DNA from 3 places in the Clostridioides sp. LIBA-6822 genome. Region 3 is predicted to be linked to each of the others. Evidence: riboswitches for the same ligand, from Rfam matches in the RefSeq annotation. Region 3 holds a riboswitch; each other region holds the start of a gene.
The links. Region 3 has a riboswitch for FMN ahead of ACTG48_RS01310 (ECF transporter S component). Riboswitches for the same ligand answer to the same signal wherever they lie in the genome.

Region 1: it holds a riboswitch for FMN, as region 3 does, so the genes downstream of both, ACTG48_RS18390 (MFS transporter) here and ACTG48_RS01310 (ECF transporter S component) in region 3, are expected to answer to the same signal.
Region 2: it holds a riboswitch for FMN, as region 3 does, so the genes downstream of both, ribD (bifunctional diaminohydroxyphosphoribosylaminopyrimidine deaminase/5-amino-6-(5-phosphoribosylamino)uracil reductase RibD) here and ACTG48_RS01310 (ECF transporter S component) in region 3, are expected to answer to the same signal.

Annotation. Positions count from the first base shown of each region.
Region 1 covers NZ_CP196995.1:3,897,770-3,902,065, forward strand. Annotated here, with positions in the region: gene ACTG48_RS18385 (ATP-binding protein) at 347-1,426, opposite strand; FMN riboswitch at 1,714-1,829, shown strand; gene ACTG48_RS18390 (MFS transporter) at 2,010-3,380, shown strand; gene yihA (ribosome biogenesis GTP-binding protein YihA/YsxC) at 3,647-4,258, opposite strand; gene lon (endopeptidase La) at 4,248-4,296, opposite strand, start outside.
Region 2 covers NZ_CP196995.1:1,892,823-1,897,118, forward strand. Annotated here, with positions in the region: gene ACTG48_RS09070 (bifunctional 3,4-dihydroxy-2-butanone-4-phosphate synthase/GTP cyclohydrolase II) at 1-734, opposite strand, end outside; gene ACTG48_RS09075 (riboflavin synthase) at 757-1,422, opposite strand; gene ribD (bifunctional diaminohydroxyphosphoribosylaminopyrimidine deaminase/5-amino-6-(5-phosphoribosylamino)uracil reductase RibD) at 1,455-2,567, opposite strand; FMN riboswitch at 2,701-2,822, opposite strand; gene recQ (DNA helicase RecQ) at 3,010-4,296, shown strand, end outside.
Region 3 covers NZ_CP196995.1:202,739-207,034, reverse strand. Annotated here, with positions in the region: gene tsaB (tRNA (adenosine(37)-N6)-threonylcarbamoyltransferase complex dimerization subunit type 1 TsaB) at 1-248, opposite strand, end outside; gene tsaE (tRNA (adenosine(37)-N6)-threonylcarbamoyltransferase complex ATPase subunit type 1 TsaE) at 248-700, opposite strand; gene ACTG48_RS01315 (DUF4116 domain-containing protein) at 829-1,869, opposite strand; gene ACTG48_RS01310 (ECF transporter S component) at 2,206-2,811, opposite strand; FMN riboswitch at 2,935-3,052, opposite strand; gene ACTG48_RS01305 (amidohydrolase) at 3,112-4,278, opposite strand.

The DNA of each region.
Region 1 (4,296 bases), 650 kb from region 3:
CATTGAACTCCTATCACTAAATTACTAATACCAAGTATATATCCCTAAATCTTATTTACAAAATACGAGAACTTTCAATAAACATTTTTTTGTATTATTATAAAAGCATAACTTTGAAAAGGATATTCCATTATCACACCTTAACTCAAACTAAAGATATTATAGCTAAGTAAGATATTTTTTGTAAAATTATTTCTAGAATATTAATTTTTTATATAAAAATCTCTATTAATTAATAATTATTTCTTAATTGTATCAAAAACGGCAAACTGGCATAGCTTCAAAGCTACGCCAGTTTACTAAAAATCATATTTTATAATTAATATCTAATTTAATATATATGTTCTTATACATTTTTCTCATATTTTAAAATTCTTTTAACTAGTTTGTCTCTTAACTTTCCAACTTCATCGAATCTCATGTTAGGAATATAGTAACTTTCTATAATATCATGCTTAGACTTAGCTCTCTTAAGATTTAACACTGCCCAACAAATTAAATCATCCAAAACTTTTTCATCAAATTTAATGTCTTCTTCATATTTAAGTAATTTTTCCCTATTTAAAAATTGATTTAAATTAATTGTCTCCTCTTCTTTAAAAGTTGTGCTTATAGTTATACCTATATCTAAGTCAGTTAATAATACAGTCTCAATTTTCTCAGGAATAAGTGGATAATGATAAACTTCTACATTTAAACCTTTTTCAATAGCTTTTTTATACACTTTATTTAATAGTGTAGTTTTCCCAGTTCCTATTTCTCCATCTAAATAATACACCTTATTTACATCTTTTAAAATGTTTTCTGTATAATCTAAACATCCTACAGGAGTTATGGCTGAACCAAATAAATGTTTTGCTTTTTTTAAATTTCCTGTGCTCTCAACTCCATCAAACAATTTTTTAATAAGTTCTTCTGTAACTAAATTCACTTTACCATAATCCATACAGTCAGAATACTTTTCCTCTATATCTCTAAAGATTGGTTCTGATGCTTTTAAAAATTTAAATGCTCTTTTAAATGCATTACTAATATCTTTATCGTATCCTGATATTTCTTGTCTGTTTTTTTCTAACTCTTCTGTATTCCAGTAATCACCTAAATTAATTATCTCGTCCAAAGCTCCTGGTAGCTTTGGGTCCATAGTGTGTGGAGCAGTTGCATCCATAAGTACCACGCCTAATTCCTTTATAACTACACCGTCCAATGAACTTGGGTCAGAAGGACAGTTATATAATTCGATATCATATCCTCTATTTAAAAATTCTTTATAAATTTTTTTCATAAGTGAGGATTTTCCTACTCCAGGTCCACCTTTTAAACAAAAAACTCTTTTTACATTTTCAGGAATTATATATTCAAAAAAAGAATATGAGCCTTGTGATGTGTTCCCACCTGGAAATGCCTTCTTTACCTTTCCTTCCATATTAGCGCCTCCTCATAATTTACAATATCTCTTAATTAAGATATTAATATTATACGAGTTTTGTTACAGCTTTATGCTTTTGATAAATCTAAAACTTATCATTCAATACCAATAACAAATTAATTTTATCTAATTATAGTAGATTTCCATACTATGTGATTTAACTTTTATATACTTTTATGTATGAATATAATTTCACTCTTTATACAGTAATATAGTTGTGTATTGTTTAAATCCAATTGTTTCCGTTGTAATTTTATGTTAAAATAATATTACAAAATACATCTGTTTTTCTTCAGAAACGGGTGAAATTCCCTATCGGCGGTAAAAGCCCGCGAGCCTTATGGCATAATTTGGTCAGATTCCAAAGCCGACAGTAAAATCTGGATGGTAGAAGAAAATAGTATATGAGTACCTTTATGTAATTTTGCATGAGTAATCTATACAACTCCTTCAACTACCGTATTTATTCATGAAATTAAACACATTCGAGGTACCTAAGATGTAGGTGCTTTTTTGTTGTTTATTTATATAACCATTCTGTACTTATAAAATCTATTATATAAAAGATTGGAGTGTTATCATGAAACAAAAATGGATAGTATTAATTATCATCTGTATTGGTGTATTTATGTCTACTCTTGATGGAAGTATACTAAATATCGCAAATCCTACAATCGCTACTGACTTTAAAATTAACATGTCACAAATTCAGTGGGTTGTAACAGCTTATATGCTTGTCGTAACAGCTACTATGTTATTTTTTGGAAAACTCGGTGATAAAGTAGGCTCAAATCGACTATACACGTTAGGATTTTTTGTATTCACAATAGGTTCTTTTCTGTGTAGTATATCACACAATTTATCAACATTAATTTCCTCAAGAATATTTCAAGCAGTTGGAGCAAGTATTTTAATGGCAACTGGACTTGGCATAGTTTCTAATGCATTTCCAGCAAATGAAAAAGGAAAGGCTATAGGAATCACTGGAGCTGTAGTTGGTATAGGAAATATGAGTGGTCCCGTAATTGGAGGGATACTTTTAGAACATTTCGGATGGCCTTCTATTTTTATTATCAATATACCTATTGGCATTGTAGCAGTCTTTCTTGGAATTAAATTTCTTCCTAGACCTGTTTTAGATGAACAAAATAATAGCTTTGATATTCCAGGTCTTCTACTATTTGCAACTTGTACTACACTTATATTACTTGCGATGAATGGAAAGGGAGATACAAGATTGTATCTAGGAATAGCATCACTTATAATATTCTTACTGTTGGCATTAAGAGAAGTAAAATTTGAACAAAGTTTTATTGACTTACCTCTATTTAAAAATAGAAATTTCACTGTAGGTAACATTATCGGAATAGCTTGTTATTTTCCTCAAATGGCAGTGTCTTTCCTACTTCCGTTTTATTTAGAGCAATTAAAAAATTTATCTCCTATGATGGCTGGTTCTGTAATGACTGTACATCCACTTATTATGGTACTTATAGCTCCTATTGCAGGTTCTCTTTCTGATAAACATGGTGCAAAGAATATTTTAACAGCATCTTTTTCATTTATGACTATTTCCCTTGTTGGAATGGCACTTTTAAAGGCAGATTCACCATTGTTCCTTCTAATTGCATGTTTAGTTATTTTTGGACTTGGACTAGGTGCTTTTAGTTCACCAAACAATAGTAGTATCCTTGCAGATGTCCCTCCACAAAAACAGGGATATGGAGGTAGCTTTCTTGCAACTGTTCGTAATTTATCATTTGCTCTTGGAACAGCATTTTTTAGTAGTTTCTTTGCACAAAGCCTTACATATAATCAAAATTTTAAAAGCCATACATCAGCTTATGTCACAGCTAGTAATCAATCTTATTGGATTGCAGCAGCAGTATGCTTTATAGGACTTATACTAACTATTTTCTTTATGAGAAAAACAGATAAATCTATTTCTTAAATAAAATTTATTGGTTATTTCATTAGTGAATAAATTTTTAAATATACTAATCTACATTAATTTATAGTAGTTTTGCTAAGTTTTATAATTTTTAACAATAAATTGCTAATATTTATTGCTTATAAACAACAAGGATGCCAAAAAATGACCATTAAAACCATTTTGAGGCATCCTATATTTTATTTTGATATTAATACAATTAAAACTAATCTAATCTTATATAGATTATCTAAACAAGTATTATGCCAACATTTGATATTTTAAATTTAATCTACTGTTATCTCATATCCATGTTGATTGTATTGATTTACAATTTCTTCCCATAGTTCTTCAACACCAGTCTTTTTTAATGAAGAAACAGGAATTACTTTTTCACTACTTTCCAGTTGTAATTTTTTTCTTATTATACTTATATGTTTTTGATATTGCCCTCTAGATATTTTATCTGCCTTAGTTGCAATAACTACACAGTTGTATCCAAAGTGTTTTATCCATTCATACATAAGCTTATCATCTGCTGTAGGCTCATGTCTAATATCTACAAGTAGAAGTATAGAACATAATTCTTGTCTACTTTCTAGATATCTTTCCATTATACCTCCCCATTTTTCTTTTTCAGACTTAGCTATCTTTGCATATCCATAGCCCGGAAGGTCCACAAAATAAAACTCATTATTTATTAGGTAAAAGTTTATAGTTCTAGTTTTTCCTGGTGTTTGACTAGTTCTAGCAAAGTTTCTTCTATTAAGCAATGTATTTATTATTGATGATTTTCCAACATTTGACCTACCAGCTAATGCTATCTCTGGAATTCCTTCTGCCGGATACTGTGATTTATTCACAGCACTCATAGTTATCTCTGAACTTCTAATTTTCATTCTTCTCACCACTCTTTAATAAAGCTTGTTCCAATACT
Region 2 (4,296 bases), 1.7 Mb from region 3:
TTTTCTTCCTTCATATCTCCATAAGTAAGTGCAATATGTTCTTCGTCTGAATAAGTATCTTTATATCCTATGATTTCAAAATTACCGTATTTTGTTGGAAGGAAAGCACTAGACACCTTTTCTATAGTAGTTTCATTTAATTTACGATATTCTATAAGGTCTTTTATAGTTATAATTTTCAAATTGTGTTTTTCTTTGAAAATCATTAAATCATCAACTCTTGCCATTGTACCATCATCTTTCATTATTTCACAAATAAGACCAATTTCTTTAAAACCTGCAAGTCTAGCTAGGTCTACAGAAGCTTCTGTATGCCCATCTCTGACAAGAACTCCACCAGTTTTTGCAATTAAAGGAAAAATGTGACCAGGAGTTTTGAAATCTTTACTTGTAGAATTCTCATCACAGAATAATTTTACAGTTTCAGCTCTCTCATATGCAGATATACCAGTTAGAGTATCTGCACCATCTATAGTAACAGTAAAGGCTGTTTGAAATGTGTCTGTATTTTCTCTAACCATAAGAGGTATATTTAAACTTTTAAATTTTTTTTCAGTAGCAGGTAGACAAATTAAACCTCTACCATATGTAGCCATAAAATTTATTGATTCAGGGGTAGCCATCTCAGCTGCCATTAGTAAATCTCCTTCATTTTCTCTACCTTCATCATCAACAACGATTACCATTTTCCCATTTTTTATATCCTTAATAGCTTCTTCAATAGTATTAAACATGTAATTCACTCCTTTATTATTTTTAAAAACCATTTTTAAATAAAAAATCTTTATCTATATTTGATTTATAGTTAATACTATTGGAATTTAATTCCTTGTAGTTCTTAACCATAAAACTATTAACATACTTTCCAATTACATCACTTTCTAAATTAACAAAGTCTCCAATATTTTTTGTTAAGAGAGTAGTGTTCAATTTAGTATGAGGTATAATAGAAACTTTAAATATTTCATCATCTAAATATGATATAGTTAAGCTTACACCATCAATGGCAACAGAACCTTTAAGTATCATTGATGATAAAAGTTTTTTAACTGGTCGTATGCTTACTAAAACTGCATTTTCATCTTTTTCAAACTTACAAATAGTACCTTTACAATCAACGTGGCCTGTTACTATATGACCTCCAAATCTCGAGGAAAGGGTCATAGCTCTTTCAAGGTTTACTTTGTCATTTGTATTTAAGGAACCTAAATTTGTAGAACGAATTGTCTCCATCATAACATCTGCTGTAAACTCATTTTTTCCTAGGTTTGAAACAGTTAGACAAACCCCATTTACAGAGATACTATCTCCAAGGTTTGTACCATCTAATATTTTGTTTGATAGTATGGTTACTTGTCCGCTTTTGCCATTGGCAGTAATTCTTTTAAGTATTCCAACTTCTTCTACTATGCCAGTAAACATTATGACCTCCTTTATACATATATTCATAAAATTTAATTTAAAACATCAGATTCTATCAAAATATCTCCATCTATTAAAGTTACATTATTGATTACTAATTGTGTTGAATCTGATAGATGATTTACTCCTTCTCCAGAAACGAATGTAGGTGCGTCTTTACCACCTATAATTTTAGGGGATAAAAATAGTTTGACTTTATCAACTAATTTATTTCTAAATAGACTATCATTAAGTGTAGAACCTCCCTCAACTAGGACAGAGTCAATGTTTAATTCTCCTAATTTATACATTACAAATTTCAAATCTACTAAGTTATTTTTCTGAGGAGAAATTATGACTTCAACATTATTTTCTCTTAATATTGATAATTTTTTACTGTCTTTACAACATGTGAAAACTATAGTTTTACTAGTTTTATCCTCAACCAAATTACTATTAATTGGCAATTTTAGGTTTGTATCTATTACTATTCTTGTAGGGTGAGATATTTCATCTTGATTAAGTCTACAAGTTAGTAAGGGATTATCATTTAAAACTGTGTTTATGCCAACCATTATACTATGATACTTATTTCTGTATTTATGAGTTAGGTACCTTGATGACTCATTAGATATCCATTTTGATTCTAGTGATTTTGTAGCAATTTTACCATCTAGACTTACTGCTGATTTTACAATACAAAGAGGTCTTTTATTTTTTATGTAATAAAAAAATATTTCATTTAATTCTCTTGCTTCTTCTTCTAATATTCCTACAGTAACATCAATGTTGTTATCTTTTAATTTTTTTACTCCATTACCACAAACAAGCGGGTTTGGGTCTAGTGTAGATATGACAACTCTTTTAATCTTATTTTGAATAATTTTATCAACACAAGGAGGTGTTTTTCCATAATGAGAACATGGTTCTAAATTTACATAAAGAGTAGAGTCTTTTAGGCTTTGTTTAGTATCGTTTATAGCATTTACTTCAGCATGATTAGAGCCAAATTTCTCATGATATCCTTTGCCTATTATCTCACTATCTTTAACAATTACACATCCAACTAGTGGGTTTGGATTTGTAAAACCTTCTCCTTTTTTAGCCAATTCAATAGCTTTTTTCATATAATAAATGTCTTTTTCTTTTTGATTTACAAAATTCAAAATATGTACACCTCCTGTTTAATTAGATAATTTTTAAACAAAAAACCCTGAGAATTAACTCAGGGTTTAGAATAATCTACAATAAATGTTTAATAAGAGTACAACAAAATTGCTCTACAAAAAAACTCATTAAACATATCTTCTTCCATCCAGACTTTACTGTCGGCTTTGGAATTTAACCAAATCAACCAAATTTTACCTTGGCTCGCGGGCTGTACCGCCGATTGGGAATTTCACCCTACCCCGAAGATTAAGTATTAAATTTATATTTAGAATGTATCATAAATTATTTTACTTTGCAAACTATTTTTTTCAAAAAATATGTTAATATATAATATAGAATGTCTATAAACTTTGGAATAATGCGATTGTGAATATAAAAATAAAAATTTGAACATAATCAGGAAAGAAGTCTAATTAATTTAAATTAGGAGAGAAATATATGAATAAAAAACCTTTAGAAATATTATCAAAATACTATGGATATACAAGTTTTAGAAAAGGTCAGGAAGCTATAATAAATTCTATTTTGAGCGAAAAAGATGTACTAGCTATAATGCCAACTGGAGGTGGTAAATCCATCTGTTATCAACTTCCAGCGTTGATATTAGATGGAATGACAATAGTAATTTCTCCACTCATATCTCTTATGAAAGACCAAGTGGATGCTTTAAAGGCTATGGGAATTAACGCAGCTTTTATAAATAGTTCATTAAGTAACAAAGAATTCAATGAAATATTAAATAACATTAGAAAAAATAATTATAAAATACTCTATATAGCTCCAGAGAGATTAGATGCACAGGAATTTCTTGAACTAATAAATAATAACAACATAAGTCAAATCGCAATAGATGAAGCGCATTGTGTATCTCAATGGGGACATGATTTTAGGTTGAGCTATAGAAGGATTTCCGATTTTATAAAGAATTTGCCTAAAAGACCTATAATTACAGCATTTACAGCAACAGCTTCAGAAGAGGTACGAGCTGATATAATAAATTTATTGTGCTTAGAAAATCCAGACTGTTATATAACAGGTTTTGATAGAGATAACTTATCAATAAATATAGTAAAATCATCTAGTAAAAATAAATATATTTTAGATTATATTAAAAATCATAAGAATGAGTCTGGAATTATATACGTTGCAACTAGAAAGGAAGTTGAAAATATACATAATGGATTATCTAAGAGAAATATATCTGTGTCAAAATATCATGCAGGTTTATCTAAAAATGAAAGAAGTAAAAATCAAGAAGACTTTATAAACGATGATGTAGATATAATGATAGCAACGAACGCCTTTGGAATGGGTATTGACAAACCTAATATAAGGTGGGTTATACACTACAACATGCCCCAAAGTATAGAAAACTATTATCAAGAAATAGGTAGAGCTGGTAGAGATGGAGAAAAAAGTGAATGTGTGCTTTTATTTTCTCCAGGAGATGTACATATACAAAAATATTTAATCGATATTGGAGTTGAGAATCCTGAAAGAAAATTGTTTCAACATAAGAAGCTTCAATATATGATTGACTTGGTTTACAGTAATTCATGTTATAGAAGGACAATATTGAATTACTTTGGAGAAAATTATATAGAAGATTGTAATAATTGTAGTAACTGTTTAGTAGAAGGTGAAATAGTAGATAAGACTATAGATGCTCAAAAAGTCATTTCATGTGTAGCTAGAATGAAAAGAAGTTATGGCGTTACTACTATT
Region 3 (4,296 bases):
GCCATAGCTTTTACTGTGGCCATACCTATTCTAAGACCTGTAAATGACCCAGGCCCTATACATACAGCTAATAAATCCATATCTTTTATACTTAAATCACTCATGTTCAACATACTTTCTATCATTGGCATAAGTTTTTGCGAATGAGTTTTCTTGTTGTTCACTGTAAACTCACATATTAAGTTATCATCTTCTACAACTGATACACTTGCTGCCATAGAAGATGTATCCATACCTAGTATTTTCATTATTTAGTCAACTCCTCAACTATTTCTTTGTAAAAATCTCCTTTTGGAGTTAATATCATTTCTCTTCCATCATCTTTATACTTTAATTCTATATTTAAATATTCCTCTGGAAGTATATCTTCTATTAGATTAGCCCATTCGATTATGCAAATTCCCTTTGAATTTATATATTCATCATATCCAATATCATACATTTCATCACTGCTACCTATTCTGTAAACATCAAAATGATACAAAGATATTTTGCCTTCATATTCATTTATTATAGTAAAAGTTGGACTTGTTATATAATCTTTTATACCTAATGAATCTGCTAAGCTTTGTGTCATTGTAGTTTTCCCAGCCCCTAAATCTCCTACTAAACAGATAACACTACCTTCTTTCAAAAGTTTACCTAATTTATATCCTATTTCTCTAGTTTTATTTTCATTTTCTAAATATATTTTTGCCATCAATTCATCTCCATTTTGATATAATCGTCATGTGAATTTATATCACTGCTTAATTAATTATAGTATAAGCCTAGACTATTATAAAGTACTTCTATTTATCTTTTTTTATTGATGGCCATATCTAGACATTATATACAGTCTTCAATAATAATTTTTATATACTCTTTTGCCTTACAACTTTGCTTTAAAGCTTCTTTGCATATTTTCTCAGATTGCTCTTTTACATACTTAAGAGACTTATAATTCTCTTTCACTGCTTCAATACACATTTTTTCTGTCTGATTTTTTATATACATTAACATCTTACCATTTTGTCTTACAATCTCTATACATATATCTTCTGTATAATTATCTATGTAACTTAACACATCTTTAATATTATATTTTTTATCTAAATATCTTATAGCCTTTATACATATTTCCTCTGTTTTATTATTAACAAATTGCAGACTTCTTCCATCTTGTTTGACAGCTTCCATACATATTTCATCTTTTTGTTTGTTTACATATTGCAGTGCCATACCATTTTGATTTACAGCTTCCATACACATCTTATCTGTTTGATTTTTTACATATTGTAATGCTTTATAGTTTTGCTTAATCGCTTCTATACATAGTTCTTCACTCTGTTCTCTAACATATGCAAGACACCTACCATCTTTTTTAATTGCTTCTAAACATATACTTCTTGTTTGAACCTCTAAAGCTTTTAGTATACTTACAACATCTATATTTGAAGAATATCTTATTGCTTTTATAATAAGCTTCTCTGTCTGGTTTCTTACATACTTAAGTGCATTACAATCCTTTTTTATAGCTTCAAGACATATATACTCTGTTTGTTCTTTTACATATTTTAGTGCTTTATAGTTATACCTTATTGCCTCTAAACATAATTCTTCTGTTTGCTTTTTTACATACTCTAGGGCTTTATAGTTTTGCCTTATCGCTAGAATACACATCCCATCAGTTTGATTTTTTATATTTTTTAATTCACGATAATCATACTTTACACTTTCCATATTTTCAATGTATTCATTTGTAATATACTTTAAAGGCATTTTCAACTCTTCGTTATCAACACTTATATGAATATTTTCCCAATTACTATTAAAATAATACCCTTTATCATCTAAAAATAATTTTTTCAATTTTTTAGATATACTCATCTATCTACACCCCTATCATTATTAAATTAGATATTATTAAAAAATTAAGCATAAATCTTTATTTATTTTTTATAATATCTTTATTTTTTATTTATTATGAATTCGCTCTGTGTATTATAGATACCTTTTTAGTATTTTAATAGTTAATCGTTTTAATTCTTCCTTTATTTTAAAAATTAAATTTGCCTAAATATTTCTTATTTTATATACAATTTTTGATAAATTAATAAAGCCATAATCTATTTAATATATCAATCACAATATAGGACCGAAGTTATAAATAAATTATGGCTATTCAATACATTTAATTTTAAAATTTTATATTTTCTTGTCTAATTATTTTTTTATTACATTTCCCATTTTTTTATAAAGTGGTAATGTTACTAAAGATATTATAACAGCCTTTAATACATTAAATGGAGCTATCATCCAAATTACAAAAGTAAATAAATCATGAACTTGAGGATTTATAGCTGAGCCTAGGCCTATTATAGCATCTAGTCCCATTAATTGCCCATAAAGTGGCAGCATTACAAAATAATTTACCAATGAACCAATTATAGTCATAGCTATTGTCCCTAATACAAATCCAATTACTACACCCTTTAAATCTTTACTTCTCTTATATGAATAACAAAGTATAAGTACATAAGAACCACCAATTAATATATTTGCAAATTCTCCTACTCCTCCAGTTGTTGTTGCTGTTATCATTTGTAGTATATTTTTTACTACAACTACACCAAATCCAACCAATGGTCCTAAAGACATACCACCAAATATTGCTGGGATATCTGATAAGTCAATTTTTAAGAAATCTGGAAAAATACCTGGTATTGGTGCTTGAATAAACATCAATAAATAAGATATTGCAGATAAAATTGACATAACCACCAAAGTTCTTGTTGAAATCATATTACCTCTTTTTACTGTATTTTGCATAACTACTTTCCTCCTAATCAATAGTTTATATTTTTTAGGAAAAACAAAAAACTCGAAGATCCTATCTTCGAGTTTTTATGGATATAGTTTAAACAAACTAAAATAAACTTATTTATATTCCATAAATATCTTCTCTCATCCAGACTTTACTGTCGGCTTTGGAATCTCACCAAATCAACCACCTAAGTAGTTCGCGGGCTATACCGCCGGTAGGGAATTTCGCCCTGCCCCGAAGATCTTCTTTGATTTTTTAATTTTCCTTACACTCTTATATTAGTTAATTTTTTAATAATTGTCAAGTTATTTTTTCTCATATACTACTTTGCCATTTATTATAGTGTAAAGTACATTACTTTGAATCTCTAGTGGAGAATTGTCCCAAATTACTATATCTGCATCTTTGCCAACCTCTATGGAGCCTACTTTGTCTCCTATTCCTAAAGCTGTAGCTGGATTTATTGTAATTGATTCTATTGCTTTTTCTTCTTTCATACCATGTTTAACTGCTATGCCTGCACATATTGGAAGATATTGAACTGGTATTACTGGATGGTCTGTCATTATACATACATCAAGACCTGCATTTGAAAGTATTCCAGCTGTACTAAATGTCAGATTTCTAAGTTCAAATTTAGACCTTTCTGACAAAGATGGACCTACTATCACAGGAAATCCTTCTTCTACTAATTCATCTACAATAAGATGGCCCTCTGTACAATGGTCTAATGTAAGTTTTAAGTTAAATTCTTTTGCAATTCTTATTGCTGTAAACATATCATCAGCTCTATGAGCATGTGCCTTGAAAGGAATTTCTCTTCTCAGCACAGGTATTAAACTTTCCATTTTTATGTCATATTCAGGCTTTTCACAGTCTTCATCATCATGACTTTCATATAAATCAATCTCTTCTAGATATTCTTCCGCCTTTTTTAAATTTTCTCTAAGCAAGGCTGCTATAGCCATCCTAGTTTGAGGAGATTTATCATCTTGACCATAGCAACTTTTTGGATTTTCTCCAAATGCTATTTTAGATGCAACTGGATTTTTTATTACCATTTTATCAATTCTTTTTCCATGTGTTTTTATAGCTATACATTGACCTCCCATAACATTTGCACTTCCAGGTGTTGTACAAACAGAAGTTATACCACCCTCAAAAGCTTCTTTAAATGTTCTATCCATTGGATTGATTCCATCTATAGGATTTAATTGTGGTGTTATTGGGTCAGTTTCTTCATTTCCATCTGCCCCTTCAAAACCTATCCCATCTTCCCATAGACCCAAATGAGTATGAGCATCTATAAATCCAGGGAACACAAGTTTATTACTTGCATCTATTATATCTGCATCTAATGGTGCTATTAAGTCTTCTCCTATTTCTATTATTTTTCCTTCATCTATAAGGATATCGCCTTTAATTATTCCATTTGTTATGGTGTTTATTTTACCATTTTTTATAAAAATCATTCATTTTCCTCCTGATTT